Regions from separate parts of the Bacillus sp. HSf4 genome, predicted to be linked through region 1. Evidence: riboswitches for the same ligand, from Rfam matches in the RefSeq annotation. Region 1 holds a riboswitch; the other holds the start of a gene.
What was found. A riboswitch is a leader RNA that binds a small molecule or an ion and turns the genes downstream of it on or off. The one in region 1 is predicted to bind thiamine pyrophosphate.
Positions count from the first base shown of each region.

Region 2: it holds a riboswitch for thiamine pyrophosphate, as region 1 does, so the genes downstream of both, P3X63_RS14345 (nucleoside 2-deoxyribosyltransferase) here and thiC (phosphomethylpyrimidine synthase ThiC) in region 1, are expected to answer to the same signal.

Region 1 covers NZ_CP120679.1:992,400-999,721, forward strand. The annotation lists gene aroD (type I 3-dehydroquinate dehydratase) at 1-427, shown strand, start outside; gene P3X63_RS05010 (sporulation protein) at 468-1,244, opposite strand; TPP riboswitch at 1,460-1,569, shown strand; gene thiC (phosphomethylpyrimidine synthase ThiC) at 1,710-3,485, shown strand; gene P3X63_RS05020 (DUF2178 domain-containing protein) at 3,522-3,977, opposite strand; gene P3X63_RS05025 (helix-turn-helix transcriptional regulator) at 3,974-4,180, opposite strand; gene P3X63_RS05030 (hypothetical protein) at 4,730-4,939, shown strand; gene P3X63_RS05035 (ABC transporter ATP-binding protein) at 5,048-5,794, shown strand; gene P3X63_RS05040 (hypothetical protein) at 5,760-7,229, shown strand; gene P3X63_RS05045 (PqqD family protein) at 7,219-7,322, shown strand, end outside.
Region 2 covers NZ_CP120679.1:2,775,618-2,782,939, forward strand. The annotation lists gene P3X63_RS14325 (HAD-IIA family hydrolase) at 1-1,231, opposite strand, end outside; gene thiD (bifunctional hydroxymethylpyrimidine kinase/phosphomethylpyrimidine kinase) at 1,243-2,061, opposite strand; gene P3X63_RS14335 (class I SAM-dependent methyltransferase) at 2,076-2,834, opposite strand; gene P3X63_RS14340 (thymidylate synthase) at 2,834-3,841, opposite strand; gene P3X63_RS14345 (nucleoside 2-deoxyribosyltransferase) at 3,856-4,302, opposite strand; TPP riboswitch at 4,380-4,483, opposite strand; partial or broken gene P3X63_RS14350 (sigma-70 family RNA polymerase sigma factor) at 4,813-5,121, shown strand; gene P3X63_RS14355 (Rok-like winged helix domain-containing protein) at 5,272-5,517, opposite strand; gene P3X63_RS14360 (hypothetical protein) at 5,682-5,813, opposite strand; gene P3X63_RS14365 (branched-chain amino acid transporter permease) at 5,854-6,186, opposite strand; gene azlC (azaleucine resistance protein AzlC) at 6,183-6,947, opposite strand; gene P3X63_RS14375 (Lrp/AsnC family transcriptional regulator) at 6,960-7,322, opposite strand, start outside.

The DNA.
Region 1 (7,322 bases):
CGATATCGAGCTGTTTTATGAGGAACGCGACGTGAAAGCGCTGGTGGAAGCCGCACAGGCGAAAGATGTGTCTGTCATCATTTCCAACCATGATTTTGAGAAAACACCGTCCGTTGAAGAAATGATTTCCCGCTTGAAGAAAGCGCAAGAGCTGGGCGCGGATCTGCCAAAAATTGCTGTGATGCCTGAAACACCGGCTGATGTGCTGAAATTGCTTGAAGCGACTTATTTGATGAATGAGCACTACGCGAAGCGGCCCATAATCACGATGTCAATGGCTGGAAAAGGTGTCATCAGCCGTCTGGCCGGAGAGGTGTTTGGCTCGGCGATGACATTCGGGGCGGCCAAGAAGGCCTCTGCACCGGGGCAACTCGCCGCCGCCGATCTGAGGCGGATCATTGGCGTTTTGCACGACAATTTGTCATGACTGCAAAAGGAGCCGGCTTGTTTGAGCCGGCTCCTTCAATCTATTTGGCGCATTGTTCAATGATGTCCTTCAGCACCTCTGCAAGCTCTCCTTTATCCTTGAGCTCTGATTCGTCAAAATGGAGGCGACAGACCTCTTCACCGCCGTTATACATTTCTTCCAGCCAGCCCCGCATTCCTCTTGCGCGGCGGTCCACTTCGATGATCACATCCACCCCGTCCTCCTGCACAAGAAAAACGAGCTCCACTTCATCCAGCAGCTGACGATAGTGCGGTGTGACCGGCACAAATTCGAATTCCTGGACGAAAGGCAAACGCTTTCTGAAATATGATGCTTGCTCACAGTCCGCCTCATGAAGCCGGAATCCGAGGCTTTCAACCGTTTCTAAAATACTGTGAACCCACGGATGTGGTTTAACGAAGAGATGATCATCATCCGATTTGTCAATCCCGCCTTGTATGTCCAGGTCGGTCAATAAGAACACTTTAGCTCCTTTTATCGTAATCGGCGTGTCAAGCGGAAGAATGAATGAGAAAGAAAATTCCCGTTCTTCACCGGTTTTGATTGTAAAGGCATCTGTCACGCGGTGGGATTCAATGGTAGCGTTTTTCCAATGTTTTTCGTCTTTCTTGACGACGAGATATTCCGTCTCGAGCAATAAATCGATATACCTGATGTGCTGTTCAACATTGCCGCCTTTAACATGAACGGTTCCGCTCACCCGTTCTCCCGGGCGATATGCGCTCTTGTCCAGAATCGTATTCACTTTCGCTGAACCGATCCCGGCGCTTGCTGCAAGCTTTTTCAAAAAAGACATGTTTACCATTCCTCCTATTATTGTCGTACAAGAAATGAATACGTTTTACACAGGGCGAAAGATTCATTTTATTTTGAAATCAATAGGTCCTTTGTCTTTTCGAAGCTAAAAAACGGGAGTCTCTTAAAAAAAGCGGAAACTTTCATAGGCTTAAATCGGTTCAAACTTCACCTTTCCATCAATCACTGGATATGCTACCATAATGAAGAAATGAATAGCTTTACTAGGGGTGCCCTGTATGGGCTGAGAGAGAAACGACCGGGTTTCTTAACCCTTTGGACCTGATCTGGTTCGTACCAGCGTGGGGAAGTAAAAAGGTGTTTGCAGATGTCGGGAGATCAGACGTTCATCTGCGGATTTTACTGACTGTAAAACCAGGTTCATCAATGTGCCTGGTTTTTTTGTGCTGGTGCTGTTCTGGAGTTTCGTCTAAGATCTTTTTTAAAGAGGGGAAGGAATGTACACATGAAACAAGAGTCAGTGCAGCAAAAAAACATTAAGTTGATGTCAAGCTTTTCTGGAAGCCGAAAGGTCTATGTCGCAGGGTCCCGGCCTGACATTCAGGTGCCGATGAGAGAAATCGCCTTGAGTTCTACGACGGGATCATTTGGAGAAGAAGAAAATCAGCCTGTGCGCGTATATGACACGAGCGGTCCTTATACGGATGAACATGCGGAAGTTGATATTCTAAAAGGGCTTAAGCCTTTGCGCTCAGCCTGGATCAAAGAGCGCGGCGATACTGAGGAATATGAGGGACGGGAAGTGAAGCCTGAGGATAACGGCTATAAAAGCGGGAAGCAGGCGAATCACAGCTATCCGGGGCTGAAAAGAAAACCGCTGCGCGCCAAAAAAGGACAAAATGTCACTCAGCTTCATTATGCGAGAAAGGGGATCATCACTCCTGAAATGGAGTTTATCGCCATTCGCGAGCATGTATCTCCCGAGTTTGTCCGCGACGAAGTGGCGAGCGGCCGGGCGATCATCCCGGCAAACATCAATCATCCGGAAAGCGAGCCGATGATCATCGGCCGGAATTTCCATGTGAAAATCAATGCAAATATCGGCAATTCCGCCGTCACATCCTCGATTGAAGAAGAAGTGGAAAAAATGACGTGGGCGATCCGCTGGGGGGCCGATACCATGATGGATCTGTCCACAGGAAAGGATATTCACACGACAAGGGAATGGATTATCCGCAACTGCCCTGTGCCCGTCGGAACAGTGCCGATCTATCAGGCGCTTGAAAAAGTAAACGGCGTCGCTGAAGATTTGACGTGGGATGTTTACCGCGACACATTGATTGAACAAGCTGAGCAGGGCGTCGATTATTTTACGATTCATGCCGGTGTCCGGCTCCACTATGTGCCGCTGACGGCAAAGCGTGTCACAGGAATCGTTTCCCGCGGCGGGGCGATCATGGCGCAGTGGTGTCTCGCCCATCATGAAGAAAGCTTTCTTTACACACATTTTGAAGAGATATGCGAAATTATGAAAGCGTATGATATCGCGTTTTCACTTGGAGACGGCCTTCGACCGGGTTCGATTGCGGATGCCAATGATGAAGCGCAATTTGCCGAATTGGAAACGCTTGGCGAGCTGACGGAAATCGCCTGGAAGCATGACGTTCAGGTAATGATCGAAGGGCCGGGGCATGTACCGATGCACAAAATTAAAGAAAACGTCGATAAGCAGATGGAGATATGCAAGGAGGCGCCATTTTATACACTCGGGCCGCTGACGACAGATATCGCCCCGGGGTATGATCATATTACATCGGCGATCGGAGCGGCGATGATCGGCTGGTATGGAACGGCGATGCTTTGCTATGTCACGCCGAAAGAACATCTCGGGCTTCCGAATAAAGATGACGTCCGCGAAGGGGTCATTACATATAAAATCGCGGCCCATGCGGCTGATCTCGCCAAAGGGCATCCCGGCGCACAGATTCGCGATGATGCGTTGTCGAAAGCGCGCTTTGAATTTCGCTGGCGCGATCAGTTCAACCTCTCACTTGATCCGGAAAGAGCGCTTGCGTTTCACGATGAGACGCTCCCCGCTGAAGGGGCAAAGACGGCGCATTTTTGCTCGATGTGCGGGCCGAAGTTTTGCAGCATGAGGATCTCCCAGGATATTCGCGACTACGCCAAGGAAAACAACCTTGATGAAGAAGCGGCGATTGAAAAAGGACTTGAAGAGAAGGCGAAGGAATTTAAAAAGGCCGGCGGTCAAATTTACAGCTGACAAAAAAGCAGATGAAGGCCCGACCTTCATCTGCTTTTATTTGTTTTTTTGAAATGACAGCATATATGACAAGTGCTGAATGACGATCAACACGAAGATGACGATGATCGGAAAGTACGGGATATCGGCTTGAATAAACGGATAAAAAATCATCGCGAGCGCTGCGACAGGCATTGCGAAATACAGGACGATATAAGAAGTGCGGCACGCTTTGGCGGTGATCATCTGCTCCCTTTCATCCTGTTCCTTAAATTCGTCCGGGATGGATAGAAGGTTTTGTTTGCGGGATCCTTTTTTCTCCAAATAAGAGTAGACCGCAAGGACCGCAGCAAACAGAAGGATGGGAATCGGGTTAAAAACAAAATACAGTTCAGAATCGCTTGTTTTCAGGCTTCTGGCAATTTGTTCAGCTGCTTTAAAAAACGTGATAAACGTCCAGCATGCCAGTCCGAAAAGCACAATGTGAAAAAGGGTCCTCGTTTTCATATTCATTCAGTTTTTCCCTCCTCTAACCAAAAGACATCTTCCATTTTTAATTGAAACTCCTCGCAAATTTTCAATGCCAATAGGAGCGATGGTATGTAATTGCCTTTTTCAATCGCCGCTACGGTTTGTCTCGTGACCCCGACAGCTTTTGCCAGCCCTTCTTGTGAATATCCGTATCTGGCCCTCAGCTCTCTGACTCTGTTGTTCATCTTACCACCTGCAATTCTTCGTTTATATAGTATATTTGACATATTGTTAAATAGACTAGACATAATGTTAAATCAATTTTACAATGTAATCAACATCTTTTGATCTAGGTTTGGAAGATATGCAACCGTAATATTTAAATTTATACATAAAATTAACAAAAATGGAATAGATAAAATAGAACCATCTAAGGCTTGGGAAATAGGGTCTTTATGGTTATTTTATTGTTTTGATTGCGGATGGGGATGCGCCTTATTTTCTGCTCCTTATTTCCTACTATGCTAGAAAACAGCCTGTTTGATTGAACAAAGGAAAGAAAAGCGAAAAAGGTTGAAAATTGAGAGAAATTGACCATGTGGCAGACATACTAGAGTCATATGCGGGAAGAAGTCTGATTACGGAGGATATGAATAGGACAATGGTTGGGAAAAGAGGGTCGTGTTTAAATAAATAGTTGGAAGGTAGTGTTTGTGAAATAGGAAAATTCATAGATTTCAGTATGAATTTGGGTATGTTACGCTTTGGTTACTTGATAGAAAGGAGGGGGAAAAATGACATACGCAGCTCCGCAGGTTGATTATTCTGTCAATCCGGCGATTGAAGACCAGGCTTGGTTCCTAGTGTTTATTGCGGTCCTATTGGCTCTTGGTGCAACTGTTGTGCTCGGCGCGGCGGTATGGTGTCTCGCTAACGGCCACGGCAGCTTCACGGGATCCGTCAAATGGGTCAGCGGTTTGCAGGTCAAAATTGAATGTAGGTAGCTATACTTACGTATCTGTTCACATCAAAAGACATAACTTTACCGGGACTTATCCGTCTGTGGGGGGCGGTTAAGTCCTCCCTACCATTTATATTACCCTGGAGGCATTATGTTTATAATAGATCATCTGTCTAAAACATATAAAAACAATGTGACTGCCGTTAGCGGGTTTCATATAAAAATTGAAAAAAATCAAATTGTCGCGATCGCTGGTCCGAACGGTTCAGGGAAGACGACGATCATTAATGCCGTTTTAGGGATCATTACGCCAAGTGAAGGAACCATTCAGCTGGATGACCTGCCGAACACATCGGCGGAATTCAAGCAAAAACTCGCGTATGTTCCCGATGAACTCCTTTTGCCGGATGCCCTTTCAGCCGCGGAATATTTGGATTTTGTTTCTTCAATGTATAATTGTACATCAAAAGAGAAGCGGAAACAATTAATTGAGCTTTTTGATATGGAAGCAGCATTGAAGGAACCGATCGAAACGTATTCACACGGAATGAAAAAAAAGACGCAGCTGATCGCAGCGTTTATGCTGGAGAGCGAATTTGTCATCATGGATGAACCGTTTCGGGGACTTGATATTGAAGCGGTCATCAATACAAAGAAATTGATGAAGCGCTTTGCAGACACACAAGGATCGATTCTCCTTTCGACGCATGACATGCTTTCTGCCGAAGAATTATGCGATAAAATCGCAATTCTTTCAAAAGGAGTCAAAATGGACGAAGGAAAAGTCGAACAATTAAAGCGTAAATATAACAGCGATTCACTGGAAGAAGTGTTTTTAAAAGCTTCGATGCTGAGTGATAGGGGTGCGCATTTTGATCAAATCATTCGAAATTTCTAAAATGATGCTGAAAATGTGGCAGAAGGAAATGGGCAAACTCTTAAATACCGGGACGAAAAAAGGAATGGCCGCGCTGTTTTTGCTTTTGGCCATCAGTATGGGTGCCATCATCGGGTATAGCTTTACCGGCATGTTTTTGAGTTCATTTTTAAATGGCGATGTTCGATCTCTCGGGTTGTTTGTGATTTCGATGTATATGAACGCCTCGATTTTCACCTTTGTGTTTTTCATTTTGTTTAAGGTGAGGACGCCGGAGCAGCACAGCTTTTCGATGCAGCTCAGCTGGTTTCCGCTGACGGCTTTCGAAAGAAGCCTCGGCTACTATATTCCGTTTGCCGGAGCAGTTTCATTTCTTGTCTTATTTTTCATGTTGGTTTTGCTGATACCGAATTTTATGGCGAGCGGTGTCGGCTTCTGGTTTGCGTTTTCATTTTTTGCGGTGCTGTTCGTGCAGATCATCTTTTTCTTTTCACTGCTCAACCTTGTCTATCACTTGGTTTACATCATCATTCTCAAATTCGGTTTTCCGCTTCAGAAGTTCTTTTCACTGTTTGTACTCGTCGTATTGGCTGTGTTTTACGCCATGACTCAATTTGATCTGGCAAACATTCAGAATGCTTATGCATCCTTTGATTATAACCTGACCTATTTTGCTGCGCCCTTGTTTCTATTGTTGAACGGTCAGGCGATAGATGCAGCGTTCATTCCGATCGTGATGATCTTGGCAGCCGCTGTAGCGGGTTCTTTTCTGTCGCTGAATTTTGTACCGATCCTCACTGAAAAAAAATCATCCAAGCTGTTTTCATTTATTAAAATCCCGTCATCAAAACCGTTGAGTCTGATGGTGAAAGAAATCAAAACCCAAGCCAGAAATGAAGAAAATATGCTCAATTTCATTTTTTTGCTTTTGGCTTTATGCTTTTTAAAATACAGATTTCAATTTGGTTTTACAGGGGAGAGTTATGCGGTTCTCGGGGGTGTTACCGGTATCATCGCATTTAATTCCTTTGGCAATGATATGAAGATGCTCGCGGTCTACAAGTCGCTTCATTTGAAGATGGCGGCGGTTTTATGGTCGAAATATCTCGGGTTATGCGTGCTCGGCCTGCTGCAGCTTTGCTTGTTTTCCTTGCTGACATGGACGTTTCCGGAGAGCTTTCCGGTCTTTTTGCAGACGCTTGGCGTCCTTTTAAACTCGATTGCCATGTTTTACTTGGCGGGCATTATCTTTCCGCTTGATCGACATAATCCTTATATGGGAATCTTTTCGTTTGGGATGCTGCTTCTCTGTTTAATTCCGCTGTTTTTCATCGGGAATTATGCCATTGATAAAATCTCCGGGCAAGGCTTGCTGTTTCTCATCCCGTGTCTGGAGCTGGTGCTGATCCTGCTTTTATACGGAGGGTTCAAATGGAGGTACCATTATGATCATTGACATGTTGAAATCGTTGTTCAGAGTGAAAAAAATCCCCTATTTTCCGGAGCATGTGACGCTTGAGCAAAAGCATATTTCCGATCATGACCTCGG
Region 2 (7,322 bases), 1.8 Mb from region 1:
GAATAAAAGCAAGGTCTTTCTGTGCTAAGGCATCCTCCAACCACCTAGGGTGCATTGGCAGTAGATTTTCTGGTAACTCGTGGATATTAAAATACCTAATTTCTAAAGCCTCCTCTGTGGATTTTTTCAATTCTCCTCCAATCACTTCACATTGAAAACAGTTGGTAATAAAGTGACTGACTCTTCCGTCAGGGTAAATAAATGTCTGTGAGCTTGGATCTGAATAAACTCCAATCATTTTAGAGACTTTAACAGTTAATCCGGTTTCCTCTTTTATTTCTCTTATTATCGCTTGTTCAACTGATTCACCAGGTTCCACATGTCCTGAAGGTATGCCCCATTGACCATTATCAGCACGCTTCATTAATAAAACCGAACTTGATTCTTTGATTATTATTCCAGCGACTCCAGCTTTAACTTGTTCTGTCCATTGATAATCTGGTTTCTCACGTACTTCTATCATAACTTCACTATCGAACAAATACTTCAAATCGCGGATCACAACATCTGGATTTCTAAAGTCATGTTCTACAGGAAATAAAGTATTTTGATCAGAAACTAAGATAGAAGATATACCCATTCGGTTCGCTCCAATAATATCTGTCTCAGGTGAATCTCCAATCATGACGCATCTTTCTCTATCTTCAAAGGACTCAAGTACTTTTTCAAATATTGAAGACTCCGGCTTTCCAATGATGATGGGCTCTTTATCTGCTCCCGTTTTAACAGCCTCAACTATGGCACCTGTAGCTGGAGCTGGTCCTTTAGCGGTGGGAAATGTTTTATCCCCATTTGTAGCAATAAATGAAGCCCCACTGCGGATGAGATTTACCGCCTTATGTATATCTTGAAAAGTAATATTGTGATCCCATCCAATGACAACAGCCTCTGCTAGGTCTTCTTCAAGATCAATACCAGCTTTTTGAATCTCGCTTTTAAGTTCATCATTTCCTAATATATATGCTCTCTTTATTCCAGCCTTAACAAGGTAATTAGCTGTTGCCCACCCCGAAGTAATCACTTCATCAATACTTGCTGAAAAACCGAGTTTATGAAGCCTTTTAACAATCGTTTCTCTTGTAACACAGGGATCATTCGTTAAAAAACGAATGGATTTCTTTTCTTCACGGAGGCGTTTTAAAGAAGAAACAGCTTCTGGTAAAGCTTTGTCTCCTATATAAATTACTCCGTCTAAATCGAATAAAAATACATCATATTTCTTATAGATCATCGTAACACTCCTTAAGTAGTTGTCTCTTGATTAATAATTGAGCGATACGCGAAATGATTTGTAGGCCCTTGTCCCTTCCCAATCCCTATAGGATGTTTAATGGCTGCTGAAATAAATTCTTTTCCAGTTGCTACTGATTCTGGTATACTGTGCTGCTTTGCTAGCTCTGCAGTGATGACAGCAGAAAAAGTACAGCCTGTCCCATGGGTATGTTTTGTATCAAAGCGAGGGGAAACAAATTCCTCGAAGGCCTCATCAAAATACATAATATCACGAGCTTCTCCGTTCATATGCCCCCCTTTTACGACAGCACTCTTTGCCCCGTATACTTCCACAATTTCTTTAGCAGCATCACGCATCTGCTGTATCGTTTTTATTGATTTGCCGATGATTACTTCCGCTTCTGGAATATTTGGTGTAATAACAGTTGTTTGAGGTATTAATAATTTTTTCAAATGATTAACGGCATCCTTATGAAGCAGATGATGTCCGCTTTTAGCAACCATAACTGGGTCCATCACATACGATTGGATATTAGCCGCTTTTAATTTTTCAGCTATTAGTTCAATAATTTCCACACTTGCAAGCATACCGGTTTTTACAGCATCCGGTTTTATGTCTCCAATGACACAGTCTATTTGCTGAGATATATTATTCAGAGATACCTCCTCAAAACTTTTCACACCAAGTGTGTTTTGAGCAACAACTGATGTAATAACAGCCATTCCATATACTTGCTGCTCCTGAAAGGTTTTTAGGTCTGCATGAATTCCTGCTCCCCCGGTTGGATCTGTTCCAGCAATCGAAAGTGCTTTGTAGATATCCGTCAACTTATACTCCTCCTTTAGGTAGGTTTAACCGCTTCAAAAATGATAAAAGGTGGATATTCCTTTTCGCTTTTCCAATTATTAAATTTAAATTTTTGTTCGATAGCCTTTAACTGCTCTCCGTCAATTTCCTTTAACGTTGGTTCTAGTAAAGTTACACTTTCAAAACCTGCACTAGATAAAAGCTTATAGTACATTGACTTCGGCCAATGAAAGTCATTTAAAATTAAATCCGCTTGTTCAGGAACATGAAGCCACTCATTTCTTTCTTCTCCATAAGAATATTCTTTCCCCGGTATTCCGTTGCGAAAGGTTGAAAATTCTATTCCAGTTGAATCAGGGTTGGTATCGAGTATAACAAAAGAAGCACCCGGTTTTAACACACGAAAAATTTCATCCATGATTCTTTTGATACGTTGATCACTCTCTGTATTAATAAAGACGTAACAGGCCATAGCAGCATCAACTGAATGATCTGGTAAGAAGGAAAGATTATCATGTTCAATTAAATGATAGTCAACATGTGGATGCTTTCTTTTTGTCTTTGCTATATCTAACATTTTACTTGATTCATCTACTGCGATTACATTGCAATCTATTCTTTCAGCTAACCTATATGCTACCTTTCCGGGACCACAGCCAAAATCGAGCACCTTTTTAATATCCGCTTTATCAAATTTACGAAAAACATACTCAAAACCTAATGTTTGTTCTAAAACGTCGTTATAAGCATCGAATTTACCAGCAACACTGTCTTCTTTCCAAGAAGTTTTCATTAAATTCCCCCCTTTTGTTTAGTTGAGAAGTAATTAAACCACTTATTTCTAACAAAAAATTGATAAATAGGAAGTAACCCTTGAAATAGAGAATGATCCATATCTCGTTTATAAGCAATATGCTGATATATACTGAAAAGTAAAAGAATCTGTTTCCAATATTCAGGTAAGTCTAGAGTTTCAATATCCTGCTTTGACATTGAAATTTGATCTTTTCTAAGCAAAACCTCATATTCTAAAACTGTTTCGATGAAGGCCCAATTATTCCCGGCAGGCATTTTAGGAAATTCAAAAGCCGCGATATCATTATGGGTTTTAGCTTCCTCAAGTACTGTTTTTGCCCATTCGTTGTCCGATTCGTAAATATGAATAGAACCAACATTATGGAAATATTCCCCGACTTCTAAACGAAGTTCTCTCGCCATTAATTCTTGCATAAATGTAAAAGAGAACAGATCACTAATCATTCCTCGAAATGCATCATTTGCACGCATGACGGAAGACATGTATAACTTGTTTTCTCTTATGAAAAATTGCAAACCGATTGTACAAGAAACATCAATGTTTCCTGAAACGAAGAGTTCCGAGGCATCAAATATTTGAATAAAAGCCCTTTTTGAATCAACGTCTTCTTGTGTCAAAAGATTTTTTATTCTATTCCATTGATTTAATTTTGCGTTTCCAAATTCAAATATTTTAGGCCCATACGCAGTACCTGTTAATGTTTTTTTATTCATTGAATATAAAGGCATTTTTTTATTGTAATAACTAATAAAATCTAAGTTGTTATTCCCCGATAAATACCATAAAACTTCAGCAAAATTAAACACGATATTTGTTTTTCTAGAGGGTAAGTAAGTGACACGTTCTATTGGATTTTCAAGGGTCAGATGATAGTTCAATTTTTCTTTGCTTTTTTGTCCACGCGGTGAATTCAAAAATTCAGGGTTGTAATAGATGTCATACAGGGTTTCCATATATGCTTCATGAAAAGTTTTCTTTCTCATTTAGATTCCACCCTTTATTTTATAAGGATACTTTTAATCTTCTTTAATAAATCATCGGTATCTTTAAAATTAATGTATTCAACATCAGCTACTACATTTAACCCTTGGATTAAGAATGCATAATCCCTATCATTTTCTAGTAATAACACTATCTTTTTTTTCAAGGCAGAAGCCCATCCAATTTCTATATGAGTTCCAGGAGAAGCCGGTGAGCCAGGAAAAGCTACAAAAAGGTCGCAAGTGCTTATTTCATCAAAATCAATTTTAGTGCATTGTTGGGGTGTCATGAAATCTTTCCCCCATCCTTCTCGCTTATGGGCATTATGAACTAACCATCCTTCATTTTCAAAAAAAGAAATTAACGACTCTAACTTTCCCCTTTCATGTAAACTCATCAATCCGGTATTCTCATCTACTAAACTTTTAAAAGGCCCTGCTAAAAAAACTTTTTTAGTTGTCACTTTAATATCATCCTTTCAAATAAATAAAGCCACTTTCATATGGAAAGTGGCTTAAATATAGATAAGATAAAAAAATCTCTCTAATTTTTTCACTTCCCTACGTTGGTGTTAACCAAATCAGGTTCAAAGGGTCAGGACTTATGTCTCTTCTCAGCTTCTAAAAGCTCCCCCAGTGGATAAAATATAAATATTTACTTTAATTCTAAACTATTCCATACCACTTGTCAAACAATGATAGGATTAACGTTGAACCCTACGTATCAACCGACAAAAGTTTTTTTGAAAGTTAACCATGAGTTGCATTTGATGGCATGTCATGGCTACGCCTAGAGAGATTCTCTAATGTAGTAGCAAAAAATGCCGATATAGTTCGCTATTTTTTAATTAGTTTTAGTTTCCCATCAAGTAAAAGGATATTACCTAATAAAATTAACCGATAACAGTAAGCTCCCTAAAAAACAAGTTAATTGTTTATCTCTTTAACGCAACAAAAACGGATAACCTGTGAGTGGCATTGAAATCAGCCTCATCGATGTCCTCAAATCGGAAAACGAAGACGTCATCGACACCATCCAGCTCAACATGGAGCTTGAAAAAGTCAAAAAATACATCGACATCCTCGACGGCAGAGAAAAAGAAGTCATCGTCGGCCGCTTCGGCCTTGATTTGAAGAAAGAAAAAACGCAGCGCGAGATCGCGAAAGAGCTCGGGATTTCGCGGAGCTATGTGTCGCGGATCGAAAAACGGGCATTGATGAAGATGTTTCATGAGTTTTACCGGGCGGAGAAGGAGAAACGAAAAAAAGCGAAGGGGAAATAACGCTGTAGAAGCCGGCCAAAATTCCGGCTTCTATTTCTTTCACTAGGTCCTCAAAAAGGTGGAAATTTATGAAAATTATATTCCCCCAGTATTACAAGCGCTCCATTTTTTAAGTCCTCACCAAAATATATCGTCCTCTATGAGGTTTTCTTATCTCTGGATTTTTTTCTTTAATTGATCCATAAATACCGTCATATTAGAGATTTGTCTACCAGTTTTCTTTTCAATCTTCTTTTGCAGATTGATACTTCTAATTGGCTTTTCCTGCTGCTTTAATATATTTAATGCTGTTTCATGTAAGGTCTCTGATTCAACTCTGCGCGGTCGCCTTTTTTTCTCACCTGCCTTATTGATTGGGTGTTCGATGCGTTTTAATGTTACATTTTTTTGTTGCATTTCTTTACATCATTTGCTGTTAGTTCAACGACCTCAAATAAAGATGGATTCTTCTTCCCTTTACTCAGGTCGTTCTAATTCTCTTAAACGTGCATAGATCTTCTCTCGTACTGATCAGAACGAGAGAAGTATTGACATTTCAAGTTTATCTAATTCTACTAACCTCATACGCAAAGCTTCTCTTTGATCAGGCATCTTCCTAACGACTGTGCATACGGATCATTCTCTACTTGTTTATAAATTTGTTCACGGTATTGTTCATAGATTTGAGACTCGTCAATTTTCTTTTTCACCATTCCCCGCCCCTTTGCTTTTCATAAATCCAAATCAGTATGATCAAAAAACCAATTGTACCAAAATCATATATACAACGGTTCCTCCCGCTATGGAGAGGAGCATATTTTTCTTCCAGAAGTGAAGCAGTGCAACTACACCTACTGCAATAAGCTCAGGGAACCCGTGACTGCCAGAAAGCAGGCTCACATCCTTAAAACAATAGATCACCAAAAGTCCTAACACTGCCGATGGCAGTACTTTACCGAGATACTGCACATACTTCGGTGTTGGTTTACCCGATGGGAAAACCATAAATGGAAGAAACCTTGTCAGCATTGTGCCTATCACGACTATGGCAATCGTGATGATTTGCTGCGTTACACTCATTGTCATCGGGCAACCTCAACTTTCTCCAATGGTTTTCTCAAAGCGGTAAGCGTCACCAAAATAGCAAGCATCGCAGGAATAATGAAGTTGCTTCCGCCAAAAATCATAAGGCTGACTGCTGAAAGTCCAAGTCCTGCAAGATTGCTGAAGTGCCGTTTCTCTTTGATCCACTGTTCAATGAAAATCACAACAAAAAGAGCCGTCATCACAAAATCGAGCCCTTCTGTGTTGAACTTGACAAGAGAGCCAAAAATGCCGCCAATCGCTGCCCCTATCACCCAATAAGAATGATTAAGCAGTGTTACAAAGAACATAAACCAGCCCTTGTCCACATTCTTCGGAATATCAACTGTACAATTGATAGAAAAAGACTCATCACACATCCCGTAAATCAGATAAAACTTTTTCTTCCCGGTTCCCCTATACTTATCCAGCATAGAAATGCCATAAAACAAATGGCGTGCGTTCACCATTAACGTTAAAAAAAGAGCATTCATCGGGTTGAACGCCACAAGCAAAAAATTGGCTGCGACAAACTCCATTGACCCTGCAAAAATGGCAAAGCTCATGATGATTGGATAAATAGCGCTGAACCCTAATGAATTCATATAGATCCCATAGGCAATCCCCAAAAATACAAAACCCGCCAAAATAGGAACCGTATGCGGAAAAGCCGCACGAAATGCAGCCCATATTTGAATTCTTTTATTCACTTGATTGTATGTCCTAAGAGAATTTAAATTTAACGAATCCTTGTTCTCATTCAAATCCATAACCTCCTAAACTTCGTCAATTGGCACACTGACCGTCCTTTTTTCTGTACTCATAACCATGCTTGTATCAACTTCACTGATTGCCGGATTCTGCATTAATGAATCAATGATAAAGTTTCGATAACTCTCCATGTCCTTTGCTACAATCTTAAGCATGTAGTCATGGCTTCCTGTCAGTGTGTAGCACTCTTGAGCCTGTGGATATTTGTTTATATCCTCTAAAAATGAATGAATGGTTTCCCTATTCAGGGGTGATAAATTGATGAGTGCTAATGCTGTGACTTCAATCCCCAATTTTTTCTCATCAACAATCGTCGTAAACTTTTTAATCATACCAGTTTCTACTAGGTTTTTTGTTCTTGCAAGACA